Regions from separate parts of the Lentzea sp. NPDC042327 genome, predicted to be linked through region 1. Evidence: riboswitches for the same ligand, from Rfam matches in the RefSeq annotation. Region 1 holds a riboswitch; each other region holds the start of a gene.
The links. Region 1 has a riboswitch for cobalamin ahead of AB0A63_RS08120 (ribonucleoside-diphosphate reductase subunit alpha). Riboswitches for the same ligand answer to the same signal wherever they lie in the genome.
Positions count from the first base shown of each region.

Region 1 (5,422 bases):
CCTCCCGCGGAACCACCCTGGCGACGAGGTCACCCTTCTCCAGCCGACCGGCGTCCACCCACTCCGGCCGCACCTCGTCGCCGGCGAGCTGCTTGAGCGTCCGCGCGTTCTCCTGGCCGAGCGGCACGCCCCTGACGGCGTACAACGGGTGTCCGGCGGTGACCCTGAGGGGTGCGGCGGAGTGCTCGACCTCCACCTCGACCATCGGGTCGACCTGGTCGTAGAGCATGACGTCGGTGACCTCGCGGTAGGTGCCGCTCACCCCGAGCACGAGGTCGCCGGCCACGACGTCCCTGATCGCCTTGACGCCGTCGGCGGTGTGGACGCCGGTGTCCGGTGCGAAGCACTGGTTCACGGCCACGGCCGTGTCGTTCGCGATCTTCAGGAACGGCACCACGCCCTGCGACGTGCCGTTGGTGCCCCTGATGTGCGCGCCGATGCCGCGCACCGGCGTCCAGTCGTTGCCCAGGCCGCCCGCGAACTTCGAGAGCAGCGCGTTGTTGCTGATGCCGTGGAAGATGCCGCCGAGGTCGTCGGCCACGGTGGTCAGGAAGCACGACGACAGCTGCGGCCGGGTCGTCCCGGAGTTGAACAGCGTCGGTGTCGAGCACATGAAGTCGAACGACGACAGCAGCTCGTAGAACTCGACCGCGCGGGCGTCGGGGTCGTCCTCCTCCAGGGCGAGGCCCATGGCCACGCGCATGAAGAACGCCTGCGGCAGCTCGTAGCGGCGGCCGTCGCGGTGCAGGAAGTAGCGGTCGTACAGGGTTTGCAGGCCCAGGAACTGGAACCGGAGGTCACGGGACGGGTCCAGCGCCGATCCCAGGCGGGCCAGGTCGAACGAGGTCAGCCGGGGGTCGAGCTGGCCGCAGTCGACGCCGTGCCGCACGAACGAGGCGAAGTACGACGGGTAGCGCTCGGTCATCTCGGCGTGCGACAGCGGGACGCCGCACGCCTCGGTGCGCAGCCGGTCCAGCAGCAGGCGGGCGCTGACGCAGGAGTAGTCCGGGTCCTGCTCGACCATCGCGCGGGCGGCCATGATCGGCGCCAGGGCGAGCTCGGCGTCGGTGATGCCGTGGTACAGGTTCCGCTTGGTCTCGGTCAGCACCGCCTCGGCCGATGCGTTCGGAAGATCGGCACAGGCTTCCTCGATGACCACTGAAAGGCGGTCGGGCACGCTCTCTCCTCGCGAGCTGGGCCCAGGAGGAAAAGCGCATGCGCGCACCGTTCACCGGTGCACACAGCTGCCCTCCCTCGGGGCACCGTGTCGTGCGCGCAGGCTTGCGCGCACCCCGGTGGCAGGTCTTCGGACTCGTGGGCGTCGAACTCGCGCCTACCGGCCGTCGCTTCCCAGGTCTCGCGACCCAGTGCTTCGTTGACGGCTTTCGTTCCCACTCACCGCTGCGGGGCAGTCCCGGACTCGCACCGGGTTCCCTCTTGCCTCACCGGCCCGTTGTCCGGGCCGGTGAACCACCAGTGCGGCAGATACTACATGTGGTGGTGGGTCCTTGATCACCACCCAACATGCGTGTCCCCTGGGTAGGGTGGTCGGCGTGGGTGAGGTTCGGCCGCGGGTCTTCTACGGTGCTCTGCTCAGTGCGGGGCTCGCCTCCGCGTCGCTGTTCGCGGGAGCCGCGGCGCCGGTGACGAGCGGCGTGCTGGCCGGCTGCGCGGTCGCCGCGCTGGTCACGTCCCGGCGATCAGCGCGACCCCGAGGCTGATCATCACGGCGGCGATCACGCCGTCCAGCACGCGCCACGCGCGCGGCTTCGCGAACAGCGGGCTGAGCAGCCGGGCGCCGAACCCGAGCGCGGCGAACCAGGTGATGCTCGCCGTCACCGCGCCGACGCCGAAGAGCCAGCGGCCGGCGGCGATCGACCCGAGCAGCAGCACGGTGTCGAGGTAGACGTGCGGGTTGAGCCACGTCAGCGCGATCGCGGTGAGCACGGGCCGGTGCCGGGCGCCGGTGTCGGCGTGCAGGGCCTGCGGGCGCAGTGCGCGCCGCGCGGCCAGGAACCCGTACCCCAGCAGGAAGAGCCCGCCCACGACCGCGGCGACGGTGACCGCCTGCGGCCACCGGGTGACGATCGCGCCGAACCCGGCGACGCCCACGGCGACCAGGACCGCGTCCGACACGGCGCACACGGCGACCACCTTCGCCACCGCCTCGCGGCGAAGTCCTTGGCGCAGCACGAAAGCGTTCTGGGCGCCGATCGCGACGATCAGGGTCATCATGGTGCCGAAGCCGAGCAGCAGGTCTGTCACGCGGTCCACGCTATTGACGCGTTCTTGATGAGGCCAGCTGAAGATTCTTACGTACCATTAGCGCTCGTGATGGACCTCGACCTGGTGCGCACGCTGCTCGCGGTGGTGGACAGCGGCACGTTCGACGCCGCCGCCACCGCGTTGCACGTCACGCCTTCCGCTGTCTCGCAACGCATCAAGGCGCTCGAACAGCGCACGGGCCGGGTCCTGCTGGTCCGCGCCCGCCCGGTGCGGCTCACGCCGTCCGGTGAGGTGATCGTCCGCTACGGTCGGCAACTGCTGGCGCTCGACCAGGACCTCGGGGCGGCGCTCGGCGAGGACGCGGTCGTGCGGGTGCCGATCGCGGTGAACGCCGACTCGCTCGCCACCTGGTTCCTGCCCGCGCTGCACCGCGTGCCGCCCGAGCTGCGGATCTCGTTCGACCTGCACCGCGAGGACCAGGACCACACGACGGCGTTGCTGCGGCAGGGAGCGGTGATGGCGGCGGTGACGTCGTCGCGCGACCCCGTCGCCGGCTGCTCGGTGCGCAAGCTCGGCCACATCCGCTACGCCGCGATGGCCGCCGAGTCCTTCGTGAACCGGCATGCGGCCGGGCCGTTGAAGTCGTGGCTGCCGGATGCCCCGGTCGTGGTGTTCGACCGCAACGACGACCTCCAGGACCGCTTCGTCCGCACCCTGACGCGGGGCCGCGGCGCGTCCGAGCACCGCCACCACGTCCCGTCGTCCGAGGTCTACGTGCGCGCCGTCGCCACCGGCCTGGGCTGGGGCATGGTGCCGCCGCAGCAGGTGCTCGACGGCCTGGTCGACCTCGCTCCCGGCCGCACGGTCAGCGTCCCGCTGTACTGGCAGCAGTGGAAGCTCGACTCGCCCGCACTCACCGCCGTGGCCGAGGCGGTGGTGGCCGAAGCCGCGCAGGCGCTGCGCTGAGTCCCCGGGGTGGGGCGACGCGCCGCCGAACCGGGCTCGTGCTCCCGGCCGGGAACCTGTCCGGCGCCTGAGAGCATCCTGTCGGCTTCCTGAACCCAGGAACCCCGGGGGTTCACCCGCTCGTTGACCGGTTTGTGCTGATTCCTCGCCTCGCCGCCACCGGCGGTTCGCTCGCGGTCGTCGCGACCGTCGCCATGGTGGGCCTGCTCGACCTGACCGTCGGCGCGCTGCACCGCACGATCAGCGAGTACGCCCTGGGCGACTACCGCCCGGTGTTCGACGTGGCCGTGCTGCTGCTGGTCGCGGGCTCGGCCGGCATCCTCACCGCGCTGGTCCACAAAGGACTGACCCGGTGGCGGTCGGCGGGCTCGGTCGCGTTGCTGCTGTGGTCGTTCGGCCTGCTGCTCGTGGTCGTGTTCCCGAAGACGAACTGGGCGATGGGCACCAACCAGCTCAGCGGCAGCATCCACCGGTTCGGCAGCATGGTCGCGTTCGTGAGCCTGCCCGTCGCGGTCGTCCTGCTGGCCCGGCCGTGGCTGCGCGACCACGTCTGGGGGCGACACGCCAGGTGGACGATGGCGTCGGGTTTGTTGAGCGTTGTCGCATTCATGCCGCTGCTCTACGCCATTGTGCTGGGTGCGGTGTCGGACGTCCGGTGGTGGAACGTGTTCCCGTTGGGCTACATCGAGAGGATCTTGCTCGCCGCCGAGGTCCTGGCCGTGCTGGTCGTCGGGCTGTGGGCGATCTCGGCCAGTAGGGTTGCGCCATGGCGAGTTGGGGAGACCTCGCGGATTACGTCCGCGCCGAGTACGACGTCATCAGCGACCAGGGCGAGGAACTGAGGATCCTCTTCACCTTCGGGGACGTGGAGGAGGGCGACGACGACCGCACGCAGGTCGTGATCATCGTCCGGGAAGTGCTCGACAACATGCACGAATGGGTGCAGATCGCCTCCCCGTGCGGGCTGGCCGCGCAGGTGGACCTCCGCCGCGTGCTGGAGGAGGTGGGCAACTCCACCGTCGCCTGCGGCCTCGCGATCATGGGGGAGCACGTCGTGGTCCGGCACTCGTTGCCGCTCAAGGACCTCGACATCCACGAGTTCACCGACCCGCTGCACCTGCTCGCCGGCACGGCGGACACGCTGGAGGAGCAGTTCTGGGGAGGGGACGGCTACTGATGTTCGACCTGGCACCTGCCACCGACCGCCTGGCGGAGGTGGTGCGCGGGGTGACCGACCGCCACCTGTCGGCACCGACGCCGTGCCCGGAGTACGCGGTCGGCGACCTGCTCGACCACGTCAACGGCCTGGCCGTGGCGTTCACGATGGCGGCGCGCAAGACACCGCTGCGGGGCACCCCCTCCGGCGACGTGGCGCGGCTGCCGCTGGACTTCCGCGAGTCGGTGCCGGCCCGCCTGGCCGAGCTCGCGCAGGCCTGGCGCGCACCGCAGGCGTGGGAGGGCATGACCGCGGCGGCCGGCGTCGACCTGCCCGGCGAGGTGGCCGCGGCCGTGGCGCTGGACGAGGTCGTGCTGCACGGCTGGGACCTCGCACGTGCCACCGGGCAGCCGTTCGCGGTCGACGAGGACCTGCTCCAGGTCGTGCACGGCTTCGTGTCGTCGGTCGGTCCCGGCAACCGCGACGGCTCGCTGTTCGGAGCCGTGGTGGAGGTCGGCTCGACCGCGCCGCTGCTGGACCGTGTCCTGGGACTCAGTGGCCGCGACCCCGCCTGGAAAGTAGGTTAGGCTCCCCTAACGTGAGAGCGATGACGGTGCAGGTTCGGGCGGGGCTCGGCGTCGGACGCCTGGCCGCCGCACTGGCTTCCCTGGTGGAACTGCACCCCGAGCTGTGCCGTTCGGGCTTCGCGCACCACGAGGTCACCGACCCCGCCGCCGCCACGGCCGCCGCACTGGCCGAAGCGGAGGCGGGGCTCGACCTGCGGGCGGGTGTGCTGATGCAGGCCGTGTGGCTGGACGCCGGACCCGAGCGGTCGGGGCGGATCGTGCTGGTGCTGCACGACGTCGTGGCCGACCGGATGCCGCGCGTGCTGCCGTGGCTGGTGCAGGCCTGGAAGCAACCCGCGCTGGTCGGCTAGTCCCGATCTTGTCGGACCCGCTGAGTACGGTGAGACGCAGGGGATCCCGACTCGGGGGTACCCCTGCGTGAGCGCGGCCGGGCCCGCTGGGTCACCCGTCGGTGGTGCACCGGGGGAGCGTCCGCGCCGGCGTGCCC
Region 1 is NZ_JBEZBX010000003.1:78,709-84,130, forward strand. It holds gene AB0A63_RS08120 (ribonucleoside-diphosphate reductase subunit alpha) at 1-1,177, opposite strand, end outside; cobalamin riboswitch at 1,280-1,490, opposite strand; gene AB0A63_RS08125 (hypothetical protein) at 1,554-1,721, shown strand; gene AB0A63_RS08130 (LysE family transporter) at 1,687-2,235, opposite strand; gene AB0A63_RS08135 (LysR family transcriptional regulator ArgP) at 2,335-3,192, shown strand; gene AB0A63_RS08140 (DUF998 domain-containing protein) at 3,327-4,034, shown strand; gene AB0A63_RS08145 (hypothetical protein) at 3,959-4,369, shown strand; gene AB0A63_RS08150 (TIGR03086 family metal-binding protein) at 4,369-4,935, shown strand; gene AB0A63_RS08155 (hypothetical protein) at 4,956-5,285, shown strand.

Region 2 (5,422 bases), on a different contig from region 1:
TGGTCCTGGCCGCTGTCGTAGAGGAACACCTTGGGCCGCGGCTTGCCGGCCATCAGCCTGCCGGCGTTCTCGATCTGCTGCTGGTAGCCCTTGACCAGCTCCTCGGCCCTGGCCTCGACCCGGAAGATCTTCCCGAGGTTGCGCAGGTCCGTGTAGAGCGCGTCGAGGGCGGGCATGATGCCGCGCTGCTTGCCCACGCCGTTGCGGCACGCCTCGGTGAGCTGGTAGGTGGCGATCCCGAGCTGCCGCAACGCGTCCGGGGTGAAGCCGGTGCTCTCGCTGAAGCCGTAGTTCCAGCCGGCGAACACGAGGTCGGCGTTCGCGCCCTGCACGACCTCCTTGGAGATCTTGTCGGACAGGTGCTTGCCGCTGTCGAAGTCGGCCTTCCACGGCGAGGTCCGCACGTCGACGGTGTCGATGCCGTTGACGACGTAGCCGGCCATGTGGTCCCTGAGGCCCAGCGCGAACATCAGCTCGGTGATGCCGGTGTCGTTGGTGACCACTTTGGACGGAATCTTGTCGTAGGTCACCTGCTGCCCGCAGTTGGTGACGGTGACGGGTTCGGTCGCGGAGGTGTCCTGCGCGACCGTGGCGCCGCACCCGGAGACGAGCAGCAGGGCGGCGGTGACGAGTGCGGTTCTCACGGGGTGACCTCCTGGTCGAACAGGAGCTGGGGGACTCCTGTCGTGGGGTGGGCGACCACGTGTGCGGTGACGTGGAAGACCTTGGCGACGAGCTCGGGCACGAGGACCTCCGCCGGGGTGCCGGAGGCGACCACCCGGCCCTCGTCGAGGACGTAGAGGCGGTCGCAGTACGACGCGGCGAGGTTGAGGTCGTGCAGCACGGTCAGGACGGTGACGCCGAGTCCCCGCGCGAGCGCGAGGACGTCGAGCTGGTGGCGGATGTCGAGGTGGTTGGTCGGCTCGTCGAGCACGAGCACGCGGGGTTGCTGGGCGATGGCGCGGGCGATCAGCACCCGCTGGCGCTCCCCGCCGGAAAGGCTGAGGAAGCTGCGGGCGGCGAGGTGCCCGACGTCCACTGTGGCCAGAGCATCGGCGACGACAGCGGCGTCGCGCACGGGGTCGCGGTCGTGCGGCAGCCGGCCCATCTCCACGACCTCGGTGACGGTGAAGTCGAACTCGACCTGCGACTCCTGGGTCAGCGCGGAGAGGTCGCGGGCGAGGCCCTGTCGCCTGTGGACGTTCTCGCCGTCGAGCAGGACCGCGCCGGCGTCCGGTCGCAGCGCCCGGTAGACGCAGCGCAACGTCGTCGACTTGCCGCTGCCGTTCGGCCCGACGATGCCGACCACCTCGTCGCAGGCGTGCAGCGTGATGCCGGAGATGATGTTCCGCACGGTGACGTCGTGCACCTCGACGCGCATCAGCGGCCTCCGAAGACGTACGCCCTGCGGCGCATCAGGAAGATGAAGCACGGCACGCCCAGCGCGGCCGTGATGACGCCGAGCGGCAGCTCCTCGGGTGCGGCGAGCATCCGCGCGGCGACGTCCACCCACACCAGGAAGCTCGCACCCGCCAGCGGTGCCAGGGCCAGCACCTTGCGGTGGTCGGCGCCCACGACCATGCGCGTGAGGTGCGGCAGCATCAGCCCGACGAACCCGACGGCCCCGCTGACCGCCACCAGCACCCCGGTCATGGCCGCGGTGACGACGAAGAGGTGCGTGCGGAACCGGTTCACCCTCACCCCGAGCGTGGTCGCGGTCTCGTCGCCCATCGCCAGCGCGTTCAACGGCCGCGCCTTGGCCATCAGGTAGGCGATGCCCAGCGCGGTCACGACCGTGGCGACCGGCAACGACCTCCAGTCCGCCCCGCCGAGGCTGCCGAGCAGCCAGAACATCGCCGCCCGCGCCGCCTCCCCGTGCGGTGCCTGGAACACCAGCAGCATCGCCACGGCCGAGAACCCGTAGGCGAGCGCGGTGCCGGTCAGCACGAGCCGCAACGGCGTGAGCGCCCCGCTCGACCGCGCGGTGAGGTAGACGAGCGCGGTGGCACCGAGCCCGGTGAGGAACGCCCCCGTCGACAGCGCGTACACGCCGAGCCCGGACAGCACCCCCATCGTCGCGACCGCCGTGGCACCCACGCTCGCCCCCGAGGAGATGCCGAGCACGTACGGGTCGGCCAGCGCGTTGCGGACCATCGCCTGGATCGCGACGCCGACCGCGCTCAGCCCCGCGCCCACGACGGCGGCGAGCAGCACGCGCGGCAGCCGGATGTTCCAGACGATGTGGTACTGCCCGGCGAGGTGGGCGGGCACGGTGCCGCCGGTGACCGCCTGCCACAGCAGGTCGGCGGTGACGCCGAAGGGGACGGAGACGGGGCCGAGCGCGACGCCCGCCACGATGCTGACGACGAGCACGCCGACGAGCGCGCTGATCTTCCCGATCACATGTGCCCTTCCCGCAGTCCACGGCAGGAGTTGGAGTCCTATGTCTGCCGTGTGCGGGCATTCGGGCTCGTCCCCTGGCCGGGGACCTACCGTTGCGGGTCAGCGCCGGACTTCGACCGGTCTTCCCCCACGCACGACTTCAGGTGACCCTACCTGCGCAAACAGGAAGTTCGAAAATTTCTCCGCTGTGATGTCGATCCGGCGGGGTGCCCGTTCGACCTGTGGACGTCAGCGAGCAGGGCACAACGCAGGGAGACCACCGTGAAGTACATGCTGATCATGCGCGCCACCGACGAGGCCTACGCGAACATGGGCGAGCTCGACTTCGACAAGATGCTGGAGGTCGTGGGCGCGTTCAACGACGAGCTGATCCGGGCCGGGGTGCTGCTCGCCGCCGAGGGCCTCGCCGACCCGTCCGAGGGCGTCGTCGTCGACTTCTCCGCCGAACCGGCGATCGTGACGGACGGCCCGTACGGCGAGACCAAGGAGCTGTTCGGCGGCTTCTACCTGCTCAACGTGTCCTCGCTGCAGGAGGCGGTCGAGTGGGCGAAGCGGATGCCGATGGCCGGGCCCGGGTTCAAGACCGAGATCCGCCGCGTGCCGACGATCGACGAGTTTCCGCAGGACAACGAGTGGATCCAGAAGGAGCGCGCCTGGCGCGAGTCCACCGCCCAGCTGTGAATGTCACGCGGGGACCTTTCGTGCTCTACAAGAGTACGAAAGCTCCCCGCGTGCACTACAACGGTCAGCCCGTGCGGACGTTCGAGGACACGAGGGCGGCCAGGCGGTCGCCGATCGCGTACGTCGCGCCCGGCGACTGGTGGTCGCGGGTCGCCAGGTCGAACGCCACGGACGCCTCGATCCGGCGCGACGCCTCGTGCTCGCCGAGGTGGTCGAGCAGCAGCGCGACCGACAGCACGGCGGCCGTCGGGTCGGCGATGCCCTGGCCCGCGATGTCCGGTGCCGAACCGTGGACCGGCTCGAACATCGACGGGTTGCGCCGCGTCACGTCCATGTTGCCCGACGCGGCCAGGCCGATGCCGCCCGTGACGGCGGCGGCGAGGTCGGTCAGGATGTCGCCGAACAGGTTGTCCGTCACGATCACGTCGTACCGGGCGGGGTCGGTGACCAGGTGGATCGTGGCCGCGTCCACGTGCTGGTACGCCACCGTCACGTCCGGGTGCTGCAACGAGACCTCCTCGACCACGCGCGACCACAGCGAGCCGGCGTGCGTGAGGACGTTCGTCTTGTGCACCAGCGTCAGGTGCCGCCGCGGACGGGCCGAGGCGCGCGCGAAGGCGTCCCTGACCACGCGCTCCACGCCGAACGACGTGTTGAGCGACACCTCCGTGGCGATCTCGTGCGGGGTGTCCTTGCGCAGCAGGCCACCGTTGCCCGCGTACGGGCCCTCGGTGCCCTCGCGGACCACCACCATGTCGATCTCCGGCGGGTCCGCGAGCGGGCTGCGGACGCCGGGGTAGAGACGGGCGGGGCGGAGGTTCACGTGGTGGTCGAGCTCGAACCTGAGGCGCAGCAGCAGGCCGCGCTCCAGGATTCCGCTCGGCACCGACGGATCGCCTACCGCTCCGAGCAGGATCGCGTCGTGCTGGCGGAGCTCACCGAGCACCGACTCGGGCAACAACTCTCCCGTGGCGTGCCAGCGCGCCGCGCCGAGGTCGTAGCGAGTGATCTCGGCCGCCGGAACGACCTCGTTGAGGACCTTCAGGGCCTCAGCGATGACCTCGGGCCCGATCCCGTCTCCTGGGATCACTGCGAGCCGCATCCACACACCTCCCAGGTGTCAGTCCCCAATTGGTGGGACTACTTTCCTCCGCGAAAGGTTACCGGCACCACGGCCGCTCGCCGCATGCCGGACACCCCATCGGGGTGTTATCTCCCGTACTGCGGGACACCCACACGGCCCATTCCGCGCTTTCGAGTGTCACTCGATCGCAGGAACAGGGTCGCGTCAAGGGGTGACGCCCGGCAGTTCCACGCAGTAACCCCACTTCCCCCGGAACGCACGCGGGGACCTTTCGTACTCTCTGAGAGTACGAAAGGTCCCCGCGTGGACTTCAGCAAACGTCGGAGGAGAAGGGGCTAGGAGCGGCCGCTGGCCCGCACGGTGACGACAGAGGCGCGGTCGCCGGTGGCGTTGTGGTGGTTGAGCACCAGCAGGCCCTCGGACTTGTCGAGCTCCAGGGCCTTCGCGTCCCGGTTCACCACGAGCGCGGTGCCCGGCTTCGCGAGGTACGACAGCGCCGCGTCACCGCCGCCCTGCACCCACAGACCCGGCTTGAGCGGGTCGAAGGACAGCGGGCGGTCGATGACGTCGATCAGGCCGTTCGCGTTGCCCGGCGCCACGTAGTAGCCCGTGGTGCCGGCGGTGTACGAGATCCGCGAGGTGTCCTTCGCCGGGTCGATGCCGAGTGCGGTGAGCAGCACCGGCAGGACCGCGACGTTGGTGTCGGCGGTGTTCGTGTCGACGTCGCCCCACTGGTTGTTGACCGCCTGGATGTCGACCTCCAGGCCCGTCTTGAGGTCGACGGTGGTCGCGACCAGCAGGTCGGTGTCGGTCAGGCGCGTCGCGAACGTCTCGAAGTCCGCGACCCCGTCACCGGTGGTGTCGATGTCGATGAACGGGACGGTGTTGACGCCGAGGTTGTACCAGTTGCCCCACGTCGCGACACCGAACGCGAGCAGCGCCTCCTCCGGCCTGCCCTGGGCCTTGGCGAGCGGGGCCGTGGAGGCCGCGCCGACGTAGCGCAGGTCGCCGCCCTTGGCGGTCTCGTTGAGCGCGCAGTTCTCGGTGACGTTGCGGCGGCAGTCGCGCAGCTTCGGCGAGGACGCCTGCAGCTCCAGGACGCTGACCAGCGAGCGGTACGCCTGCGAGCCGGTGCCCTGGTCGACGCCGCGGCCGTTCAGGTTGAGCACGGCCTGCTTGTCGCCGCCGCGGAACCGCAGCGACGGGAAGGTGCTGATGTCGGCCACCGGCTTGGGCGCGGCGTAGACGGACACG
Region 2 is NZ_JBEZBX010000005.1:553,114-558,535, forward strand. It holds gene AB0A63_RS16430 (ABC transporter substrate-binding protein) at 1-644, opposite strand, end outside; gene AB0A63_RS16435 (ABC transporter ATP-binding protein) at 641-1,381, opposite strand; gene AB0A63_RS16440 (iron ABC transporter permease) at 1,381-2,403, opposite strand; cobalamin riboswitch at 2,438-2,581, opposite strand; gene AB0A63_RS16445 (YciI family protein) at 2,665-3,084, shown strand; gene AB0A63_RS16450 (3-isopropylmalate dehydrogenase) at 3,149-4,186, opposite strand; gene AB0A63_RS16455 (S8 family serine peptidase) at 4,504-5,422, opposite strand, start outside.
Region 2: it holds a riboswitch for cobalamin, as region 1 does, so the genes downstream of both, AB0A63_RS16440 (iron ABC transporter permease) here and AB0A63_RS08120 (ribonucleoside-diphosphate reductase subunit alpha) in region 1, are expected to answer to the same signal.

Region 3 (5,422 bases), on a different contig from region 1:
CTCGGACTCGACCTGGTTGTGCGAGGCGTGCTTCGTCTGGCCGGGGCGGTCGGGCACCCGGTTCAGGTAGGTGGTGTAGCCGACGAGGTCGTCGGCGGACTCCAGTGCCCGCTTGGCCTCCGGGGTGAGCCAGGAGTGGTGGCCTGGGCCGAGACCGACGACCACGACCTCACCACCCGGCCGCGCCGGCCGGGAGTTGCTGGGCAGCAACGCCAGCGAGAAGTACGGCACCGACCCGGGGTCGACGTCGGCGAGCTTCGCCGTGCGCTCCCGCCCGGTGGTCGCCCGCTCCACGTACCAGGCGCCGTCGAGCCGCCCGGCCTCCTCCAGCGCCTGCCGGACGTTGCCGAAGGTGCGGCCCAGCTTGAGGATCGCGGCGCAGTCGGTGTCCGCGATCCGCGCGGCCAGCTCGGCCGGCGGCAGCGTGCCGGGCAGGATCGTGAGCACCTCGTCCCGTTCGACGAGCGGGGTGCCCAGTACCGCGGAGGCACCGCTGACGGACGTGACGCCGGGGACGACCTCCGCCTCGTAGCGGTGGGCGAGCCGCTTGTGCATGTGCATGTAGGAGCCGTAGAAGAACGGGTCTCCCGCCGCGAGGACGACCACCGTGCGGCCGGCGTCGAGGTGCGCGGCCAGCGTGGCGGCGGCCTCCTCGTAGAACGCGTCGATCTCGCCCTGGTAGTCGTCGGTGTCCTCGGTGGTGACCGGGTAGACGAGCTGCTCCATGATCTGACCGTCGCGGAAGTACGGTGCCGCGATGCTCTTGGCGTTGCTGCGACCGTGCCGGGCGCTGTGGTAGGCGATGACGTCGGCTTCCCGGATGAGCCGTGCGGCCTTGACCGTCACGAGTTCGGGGTCACCGGGACCCACACCGACGCCGTAGAGCTTGCCCGTCATTCGACCTCACTAGCGATCGCGTTGATGGCGGCCGCCGTCATGGCGCTGCCGCCGCGCCGGCCGCGGACCACGAGGTGTTCGAGATCCGTTGCGGCCAGGGCGTCTTTGGACTCCGCGGCGCCGATGAACCCGACCGGGATGCCGAGCACGGCCGCCGGTCGCGGGGCTCCGGCCGCGATCAGGTCCAGGAGGTGGAAGAGGGCGGTGGGGGCGTTGCCGATGGCGATCACCGCGCCGTCGAAGCGGTCGGCGAGCAGTTCGAGTGCCGCCGCGCTGCGCGTGTTGCCGATCTCGGTCGCCAGTGCGGGGGTACGGGGGTCCTGCAGGTAGCAGAGGACCTCGTTGTCCGCGGGGAGGCGCCGGCGGGTCACGCCGGACGCGACCATGTTGGCGTCGCACAGGATCGGGACGCCGGCGCGCAACGCCGCGCGGGCGTCGCGGACGACGTGCGGGGAGAACCCGACGTCCCGCGGCAGGTCCGTCATGCCGCAGGCGTGGATCATGCGGACCACGACCTGGGCGACGTCGGCGGGGAAGGCGGTGAGGTCTGCCTCCGCGCGGATGGTGGCGAAGGACTGCCGGTAGATCTCCGCGCCGTCCCTGATGTACTCCGTCACCTGATCTCCTCGTAGCCGTCGCCGGTCGCGACGAACTCGATCACATCACCGGCCGGACGACCACATCGGCGTGAGCAACCCGACCAGTGCACCGGCCGCGAGTGGGGCGTGCCGAGCCACGCGCGGGCGTCGGCGCGGACGTCCGACAACGACTTCGCGCACCCCGGCTTGCCGGTGCACGCGCTCACCCCGTGCCACGGCGAGGCGGGGTCGGTGATCAGGCCGGACGTGTCGGTGCCCGGCGGCACGACGAGGGAGCGCCACGGGGTCAGGCGCAGGGCCGTGCCCGGCAGCTGACCGGCGTCGAGCCGGCCCAGTGGAACGCCTGGTGTCACAGGTGAAGGTGCGACAGGAGTCACAGCCGGGGTGACGCGCGGTGCGGCGGAAGTGCCGAGGTGGGCGGTGATCTTGCGCACACCGCCGTCCACTTCGGACAGGCGCCAGGCCGTGCCGCGCAGCTCCTGGAACAGCCGGGCGGCGGTGACGACGGCGTCCACGGGGTCGTCGACCCGGACACCTGTATCGGTACCGGCGAGCAGGAGCGCGTCGTCCACCAGGCCGATGTCGCCGCCCAGACCGCTCACCGAAGCACCCACCGTCACCAGGAAACGCCCTGGTAGGGCGGCGAGTGACGGGTCGGAGCACAGGGCGGTGTCCAGTGCGTCGACCAGCGCCTGGTTGTCGTCCAGGGGCGCGGCGATGATGTTGCGGATGCGTTCGTGGGTGTCCGACGGCAGCAGGCCGCACGCACGCAGGCGGGCACCCAGCTCGACCCCCGACGTGAGGCCCCTGATCTGGAGGTTCGCCCGCGAGGTCAGCTCCAGCACGCCCGACCCCAGTTCGGCCGCGGCGGTGCGCACGACGTCCCACTGAGCTGCGGAGAGGGTGCCGCCGGGGACCCGGATGCGGGCCAGCCCGCCATCGGCCGCCTGGTGCAGCTCGACGGCGCCGGGGCAGGCATCCGGGTGAGTACGCATAGGTCGGACTGTAACCCGCCGGTTAGGGTGAGCCCGAACGACGAAGCGCAGGAGGAAGCCGGTGCGAATCCGGCGCGGTCCCGCCACTGTGACCAGCGAACTCGCCGGGAGTCAGGAACTCCGCTTCGTCGCGACCCGTGACCTGGGGCGAGGACCCCACGAGGGATGGAGCCCGCGTGATCCTGCTGTTGTCGACCTCCGACACCGACCTGCTGTCGGCGCGTGCGAGTGGCGCCGAGTACCGGCTCGGCAACCCTTCGCGCACGACCACCGACGACCTTCCCGCGCTGGTCGAGGGCGTGGACCTGGTCGTCGTGCGCATCCTCGGCGGCCGCCGGATGTGGGAGGAGGGCCTCGACTGGCTGCTCGCGCAGCCGCTGCCCGTGGTCGTCCTCGGCGGTGAGATGCAGCCCGACGCGGCGCTCATGGAGCTGTCGACGGTGCCGGGCGGCGTGTGCGCGGAGGCGCACCTGTACCTCGCGCAGGGCGGGCCAGGAAACCTCGCCGAGCTGCACAAGTTCCTCGAGGACACGATCCTGCTGACCGGCCACGGGTTCGCCGCGCCCGCCGCCACCCCCACGTGGGGGGTGCTGGAACGCGAGCCGGCCGCGGTGGAGGGCCCGACGGTCGCGGTGCTCTACTACCGCGCACACCACGTGGCGGGGAACACGGCGTTCGTGCACGCGCTGTGCGACGCGATCGAGGCCAAGGGCGGCAGGCCGCTGCCGGTGTTCTGCTCGTCGCTGCGCACCGCCGAACCCGAGCTGCTCGACACGCTCCGGCAGGCCGACGCGCTGGTCGTGACGGTCCTCGCGGCCGGCGGCACGAACCCGGCGAACGCGAGCGCGGGCGGTGACGACGACGCGTGGGACGTGGGTGCGCTGGCGGCGCTGGACGTGCCGATCCTGCAGGGCCTGTGCCTCACCTCCAGCCGTGAGCAGTGGGACTCCAACGACGACGGCCTGTCACCGCTCGACACCGCGACCCAGGTGGCGATCCCCGAGTTCGACGGCCGGATCATCACGGTCCCGTTCTCGTTCAAGGAGATCGACTCCGACGGTCTCACCGTCTACGTCGCCGACCCGGAACGGGCGCTGCGCGTCGCGGGCATCGCGACCAGGCACGCGCGGTTGCGGCACATCCCGGTCGGCGAGCGCAGGGTCGTCGTGATGCTGTCGGCGTACCCGACCAAGCACTCCCGCATCGGCAACGCGGTCGGCCTCGACACACCCGCCTCCACGGTCCGGTTGCTGAAGGCCATGCGGGAGCACGGTTACGACATCGGCGACGACCTGCCGGGCGTCGACGAGCTCGACGGCGACAAGCTGATCCACGCGCTCATCGCCGCGGGCGGCCAGGACGTGGACTGGCTGACGCAGGAGCAGTTCGAGAGCAACCCGGTGCGCATCGCGGCCGCCGACTACCGGCGGTTCCACGAGACGCTGCCGGAGGAGTTCCGCGAGTCGATGCGGGAGCACTGGGGTGAAGCGCCCGGTGAGCTGTTCGTGGACCGCAGCAAGGACAAGGACGGCGAGATCGTCCTCGCGGCCCTGCAGTCCGGCAACGTCACCGTCATGGTCCAGCCGCCGCGCGGGTTCGGCGAGAACCCGATCGCGATCTACCACGACCCGGACCTGCCGCCCTCGCACCACTACCTCGGTGCCTACCACTGGATCGAGTCGAGCTTCCGCGCCGACGCCGTGGTGCACGTGGGCAAGCACGGCAACCTGGAGTGGCTGCCGGGCAAGACCGTCGGCATGTCGGCGTCCTGCGGCACGGACGCGGCGCTCGGCGACCTGCCGCTGATCTACCCGTTCCTCGTCAACGACCCCGGTGAGGGCACGCAGGCCAAGCGGCGCGCGCACGCCACGCTGGTCGACCACCTCGTGCCGCCGATGGCCCGCGCGGACAGCTACGGCGACATCGCGCGGCTGGAGCAGTTGCTGGACGAGTACGGGAACATCTCCGCGATGGACCCGGCCAAGGTGCCGGCGATCCGCGCGCAGATCTGGACGTTGATCAAGGCCGCGAAGCTCGACCACGACCTGGGGCTCGACGACCGGCCGCACGACGCGGAGTTCGACGAGTTCATCCTGCACGTCGACGGCTGGCTGTGCGAGGTCAAGGACGTCCAGATCCGCGACGGCCTGCACGTCCTCGGCCAGGCGCCGGCGGGGGAGACCCGCGTCAACCTGGTGCTCGCGATGCTCCAGGCGCGGCAGATGTGGGGCGGTCAGGTCGCGGCGCTGCCCGGTCTGCGCGAGGCGCTCGGACTCGTCGGCACGGCGCGTGAAGACGTTGACACCGTGGAGGAACAGGCCCGCGTGCTCGTCCAGGCGATGGAGGACGCGGGCTGGGACGCCGCCGTGGCGAAGACGCTGCACGAGAACACCGACGTGCAGAAGATCCTGGAGTTCGCGGCCGTCGAGGTCGTGCCGCGGCTCGCCCGCACGACCGACGAGATGACGCACGTCCTGCACGCGCTCGACGGTGGCTACGTCCCGGCCGGTCCGTCCGGTTCCCCGTTGCGCGGCCTGGTGAACGTGCTGCCGACCGGCCGCAACTTCTACTCGGTCGACCCGAAGGCCATCCCGTCGCGGCTCGCGTGGGAGACCGGCCAGGCGATGGCGGACTCGCTGCTGGAGCGCTACCGGGCCGACAACGACGGCGAGTGGCCGCCGTCCGTGGGTCTGTCGGTGTGGGGCACGTCCGCGATGCGCACCGCCGGTGACGACATCGCCGAGGTGTTCGCGCTGCTGGGCGTGCGACCGGTGTGGGACGACCAGTCCCGCCGCGTGACCGGTCTGGAGGTCGTCCCGCTCGACGAGCTCGGCCGGCCGCGCATCGACGTCACCGTGCGGATCTCCGGGTTCTTCCGCGACGCCTTCCCGCACGTCGTGTCCCTCCTGGACGACGCGGTGCAGCTGGTCG
Region 3 is NZ_JBEZBX010000006.1:240,731-246,152, reverse strand. It holds gene AB0A63_RS17950 (precorrin-2 C(20)-methyltransferase) at 1-897, opposite strand, end outside; gene AB0A63_RS17945 (precorrin-8X methylmutase) at 894-1,514, opposite strand; gene AB0A63_RS17940 (hypothetical protein) at 1,511-2,491, opposite strand; cobalamin riboswitch at 2,500-2,634, shown strand; gene cobN (cobaltochelatase subunit CobN) at 2,668-5,422, shown strand, end outside.
Region 3: it holds a riboswitch for cobalamin, as region 1 does, so the genes downstream of both, cobN (cobaltochelatase subunit CobN) here and AB0A63_RS08120 (ribonucleoside-diphosphate reductase subunit alpha) in region 1, are expected to answer to the same signal.

Region 4 (5,422 bases), 160 kb from region 1:
AAGATCGTGCCGATGGCGCGCATCCCCGACGAGCAGCGCGCGGTGGCGCTGGACCTGGTCCACGACCGCCGCCGCGAGGGCTACGACCCGCTGCAGAAGCTGATGGAGCTGTTCGAGGGCGTCACCACCAAGTCGAACTCCGCGTCGCGCGCCGAGGAGCTGGCCGCGCTGCCGTTGTTCGAACGGCTGGAGCGCCGGATCGTCGACGGCGAGCGCAACGGCCTGGAAGCGGACCTGGACCTCGCACTGGACGAACGCCCGGCGTTGCAGATCATCAACGACACGCTGCTGGCGGGCATGAAAACCGTCGGCGAGCTGTTCGGCTCCGGCCAGATGCAGCTGCCGTTCGTGCTGCAGTCCGCCGAGGTCATGAAGACCGCCGTCGCGCACCTCGAACCGCACATGGAACGGTCCGACGACGGCGGCAAGGGCCGCATCGTGCTCGCCACGGTCAAGGGCGACGTGCACGACATCGGCAAGAACCTCGTCGACATCATCCTGTCCAACAACGGCTACGAGGTCGTGAACATCGGCATCAAGCAGCCGATCAACGCCATCCTGGAGGCCGCGCAGCAGCACCGCGCGGACGCGATCGGCATGTCCGGCCTGCTGGTCAAGTCGACCGTGGTCATGAAGGAGAACCTGGAGGAGATGAACTCCAGGGGCGTCGCGGCCCGCTGGCCGGTGCTGCTCGGCGGCGCCGCCCTGACCCGGGCCTACGTCGAGAACGACCTGACCGAGATGTACCTGGGCGACGTCCGCTACGCCCGCGACGCGTTCGAGGGCCTGCGCCTGATGGACGCGATCATGGCGGCGAAACGCGGAGAGACCCCTCTGGTCGACCCGGAGGCCCAGGCGAAGGCCGCCGAGCGCAAGGCCCGCCGCGAACGTGCGCTGCGCATCGCCGCGGCCCGCAAAGCCGCGGCAGGAGAGGAAGAAGCGGGAACCGGTCGTTCCGACGTGGCCACCGACAACCCGGTGCCGGTGCCGCCGTTCTGGGGCAGCCGCGTGGTGAAGGGCATTCCCGTCGCGGACTACAGCGCGCTGCTGGACGAGCGCGCGACGTTCATGGGCCAGTGGGGCCTCAAAGGCACGCGCGGCGGCGGCCCGACCTACGAGGAGCTCGTCGAGACCGAGGGCAGGCCACGGCTGCGGTACTGGATGGAACGCCTTGCGACAGAAGGTGTTCTTGCCCACGCCGCGGTCGTCTACGGCTACTTCCCGTGCGTGTCCGAGGGCAACGACCTGGTCATCCTGACCGAGCCCTCCCCGGACGCGCCGGAGCGCTTCCGGTTCCGCTTTCCGCGCCAGAAGAAGGATCGGCGCCTCTGCCTGGCCGACTTCTGGCGCGCCCGCTCGTCGGGTGAGGTCGACGTCATCGCGTTCCACCTCGTGACGATGGGCCAGCCGATCGCCGACTACGCCAACGAGCTGTTCGGCAAGAACGCGTATCGTGAGTACCTGGAGGTCCACGGACTGGGGGTCCAGCTCACCGAAGCGCTGGCCGAGTACTGGCACAAGCGCGTGCGCGAGGAGCTCGTGTGGCCGGCGGGCGGGTCAGTGGCCCAGGAAGACCCCGCCGCCGTCGAGGAGTACTTCAAGCTCGGCTACCGCGGCGCGCGGTACTCGTTCGGCTACGGCGCCTGCCCCGAGATGGAAGACCGCCGGCGCGTCGTCGACCTGCTCGACCCGGCCCGCATCGGCGTCACGCTGTCCGAGGAACTCCAGCTCCACCCGGAACAGTCCACCGACGCCTTCGTGGCGCACCACCCGGAGGCGAAGTACTTCAATGTCTGACCCGCAAGCTGTCCTGTGGGACATGGACGGCACGCTGCTGGACTCCGAGAAGCTGTGGGACATCCCGCTCTACGAGTACGCCGAGAAGCTCGGCGGGGTCCTGTCGGTGGAGACCCGCGAACGCATGGTCGGCAGCAACGTCCCCACGACGATGCGCCTGCTGTTCGCCGACGTCGGCATCGAACCGACCGACGCCGACATGGCCGACGGCGCCGCGTGGATCTCCCGCCGCACCGAGGAGGTCTTCCGCACCGGTCTGCCGTGGCGTCCGGGCGCTGCCGAGGCGCTGCGCGCGGTGCGGTCGTCCGGCGTGCCGATGGCGCTGGTGACCTCCACCGAACGGTCGCTGACCGAGGTCGCGCTCGACACCATCGGCCGTGACCTGTTCGACGTGACGGTGTGCGGCGACGAGGTGGACGGTCTGAACAAGCCGCTGCCGGAGCCGTACCTGAAGGCGGCGCGGTTGCTCGGCGTGGACGCGGCGCGGTGCATGGCGGTCGAGGACTCGCCGACCGGTGTCGCCTCGGCGGTGGCGGCCGGGTGCACCGTGTTGGTCGTGCCGTGTGACGTCGAGGTGCCGGCGGGGGAGCGGCGGGTGTTCCGCGACTCCCTCGTCGGCGTCGACCTCGAAGTGCTGCGCGCTCTTTAGAGAGCCGCGACGGGTGCCTTCGCCCGGCGTGTCGCCGGATCGACCAGCAGGCCGAACACCACGCCGAGACCGATGTGGAGCGTGGCCAGCTGGGCGAGCGAGCTGAGGCGGAACTGCCACAGCACGGCCACCGGCATGTCCGCCGGGATCGTGTCCGGCGGCGTGGGGAACGCCACCAGCACCACCGCCACCGCCGCCACGACCGCGAGCAGCACCGCGGTCACGCGGACCGGGTGCGGCTGCGCGGCCAGCGCCGAGGCGAGCCAGCTCGCTCCCCAGACGATCGCCAGACCGGCCACCACCACGCCCAGGTACAGCGCGGTGCGGTAGTTCACCGTGTCCGGGTCGCCCACCGCGGGCGGGTTCGCCGGGTACTTCAGCCACGGCAGCAGCGCCACCGCACCGAACACGGCGACTCCGAACGCGGTGCTGCGGGTGAACGGCGTGCGGTCGGCGAACCAGCGCTTCGACAGCGCGTAGGCCGTGGCGAACACCAGGCCGACGGCGATGCCGACGATCACCACGCCGAGCATGCCGCCCGCGATCTGGACGCCGCGGCTGACCAGCCCCTCCTCGCCGTGCGAGTGGGAGTGGCCGTCACCGGCGGGGGCGCGGGCCTCCTCGACCGCCAGTGCTGCGCGGATGGGGATCTCGGTGACCAGGAGCTGCACGAGCGCGGAGGCGGTACCGGCGATGGCGCCGGCCGCGAGTCCGCGCAGTGCGATCGACTTGTACGTCGTCATCTGCGTGATCAGCGGATCAGTGGCAGGGAACGCCGAGGGCGTGGCGGCCGTCGTGGAAGAACTCGTGCAGCAGCTCCGAGCTCGCACCGAGAGCGAGGCCGTTCTCCTGCAGGACCAGGTAGGTGACGATCAGGCCGAGCAGTGAGACGGCGAAGGCCCACTTGGGCACGCGGACGGCGGACAGGCTTGCTGCGGGGCTCGTCATGACGGGCTCCTCCATACCTCGTGGAAGGTGAAACTCCTTACGGCGCCGCAGCCGGTCTCCTGACTCCCGGATCAACGCTGCCCCCGCGTCTTCCCAGCCCCTCGCGGGACCAGTGACGTGCTCGGCGGGGATCGCTTCCCGGTCACAGTGGCGAGGACCGCGCCGGATTTCCACCGGCTTCCCGTCACTGCGGCGCGTGCACCGTAAGGTGAACGGCGGTTCACGCACAACCGGCCATAAGAGTTGTCGTCTTCATCACTTCACAAGAGGGCAGTCCCCGCACTTCCCACCTGCGGCAACGCGGTAGTAAAGGCAGCACGACCGGCGCAGGAACGCGACCTCGCCGGGCAGGGTGACGAATTCCCCGGCACCTTCGAACGGTGGCGCTGCCATGAGCCGGTTGCCGCGTTCCTCCGCTTCCTCCGCACTCAGCGCACCCGCTCGCACCACCATTTTCAGCGCGCCCGCGATGTTCGACATCGCGTTGCCCCACAGCAGACCGCGTGCCACGGGCACGACCGCGTGGACCGCCTCCACGACCGGTGCGAGCGCCTCCGCCGGGCGCGGGCCGAGCCGCGGGGTGTCGATGCGGACGCTCAGGCCGTTGCGGCGGTGGTGCTGCCACCACAGGTTCTCCGGGCGCACGTCGATCGGCAGGTCCGTCGCGGTGAGCGGGCTGAGCAGCCGCGCGGTGTAGCTGAGGAAGAACAGGCTGGCGGCGACGCGGGGCTCGGCGGCGTTGTAGCGGGCCGCGATCGCGTCGATGGTCTCCCTGAGGGCGGGGCCTTCGAGCAGTGCCGTCCCCGGCAGCCACGAGTCGTCCGGACGGCCCACGTCCAGCGCGAAGAACGGGTTGATGCCGCGCACCTGGCGCAGCGCTGCGAGGACTTCGGCGAACTCCGACACAGATTCACGCTACTGGGTGTCCATGCAGGACAGATCACGTCCACGGGCTGGAACAGAGGTGACCGCGGTGTGGACCACCCGTCCGGAGGTGGGAGGATGTGCCCCCGTGAAGACCTTCGACTCGCTGTTCGCCGAACTGACCGAACGAGCCCGCACCAAGCCGGAGGGTTCCGGCACCGTGGCTGCGCTTGAGGCCGGCGTCCATGCGCAGGGCAAGAAGGTCCTGGAGGAAGCGGGCGAGGTCTGGATCGCCGCCGAGTACGAGTCCGACGAGAAGCTCGCGGAAGAGATCTCGCAGCTGCTGTACCGCCTCCAGGTGATCATGCTGGGCCGCGGCCTGACCCTCGACGACGTCTACAAGTACCTCTGACGGAGAGCTGACCGATGCTGCGCGTAGCAGTCCCGAACAAGGGCGCGCTCGCCGAACGCGCCTCCGCGATGCTGACCGAGGCCGGTTACCGGCAGCGGCACGAGCCGCGCGACCTGACCGTGCTCGACCCGAACAACGAGGTCGAGTTCTTCTTCTTGCGCCCCAAGGACATCGCGATCTACGTGGCGTCCGGTGACCTCGACCTGGGCATCACCGGCCGCGACCTGGCCGCCGACTCGGGTGCCGACGACAACGGTTCCTCCGTCGAGGAGCTGCTGGCGCTGGGCTTCGGCGGGTCCACCTTCCGCTACGCGGGCCCGCGGGGCACCGACTGGACGGTCGAGGACCTGGAGGGCAAGCGGCTCGCCACCGCCTACCCGAAGCTGGTCGGCCGCGACCTCAAACGCCGCGGCATCAACGCCACGGTGATCCGCCTCGACGGCGCGGTCGAGATCTCCATCCAGCTCGGCGTGGCCGACCTGATCGCCGACGTCGTGGGCTCCGGCCGCACGCTGCGCCAGCACGACCTGGTGGCGTTCGGCGAGCCGATCTGCGAGTCGGAGGCGGTCCTCGTGCACCGCGCGGGCTCGGAGCTGTCGCCGGCCAAGAAGCAGCTGCAGGCCCGCCTGCAGGGCGTCGTGTTCGCCCAGCAGTACCTGATGCTGGACTACGACTGCCCGCGCACGCTGCTGGACGAGGCGATCAGCCTCACGCCGGGCCTGGAGTCGCCGACGGTCGCGCCGCTGGCCGAC
Region 4 is NZ_JBEZBX010000003.1:243,224-248,645, forward strand. It holds gene metH (methionine synthase) at 1-1,797, shown strand, start outside; gene AB0A63_RS08935 (HAD family phosphatase) at 1,790-2,446, shown strand; gene AB0A63_RS08940 (CbtA family protein) at 2,443-3,189, opposite strand; gene AB0A63_RS08945 (CbtB-domain containing protein) at 3,206-3,394, opposite strand; cobalamin riboswitch at 3,426-3,615, opposite strand; gene AB0A63_RS08950 ((2Fe-2S)-binding protein) at 3,650-4,300, opposite strand; gene AB0A63_RS08955 (phosphoribosyl-ATP diphosphatase) at 4,407-4,670, shown strand; gene hisG (ATP phosphoribosyltransferase) at 4,685-5,422, shown strand, end outside.
Region 4: it holds a riboswitch for cobalamin, as region 1 does, so the genes downstream of both, AB0A63_RS08945 (CbtB-domain containing protein) here and AB0A63_RS08120 (ribonucleoside-diphosphate reductase subunit alpha) in region 1, are expected to answer to the same signal.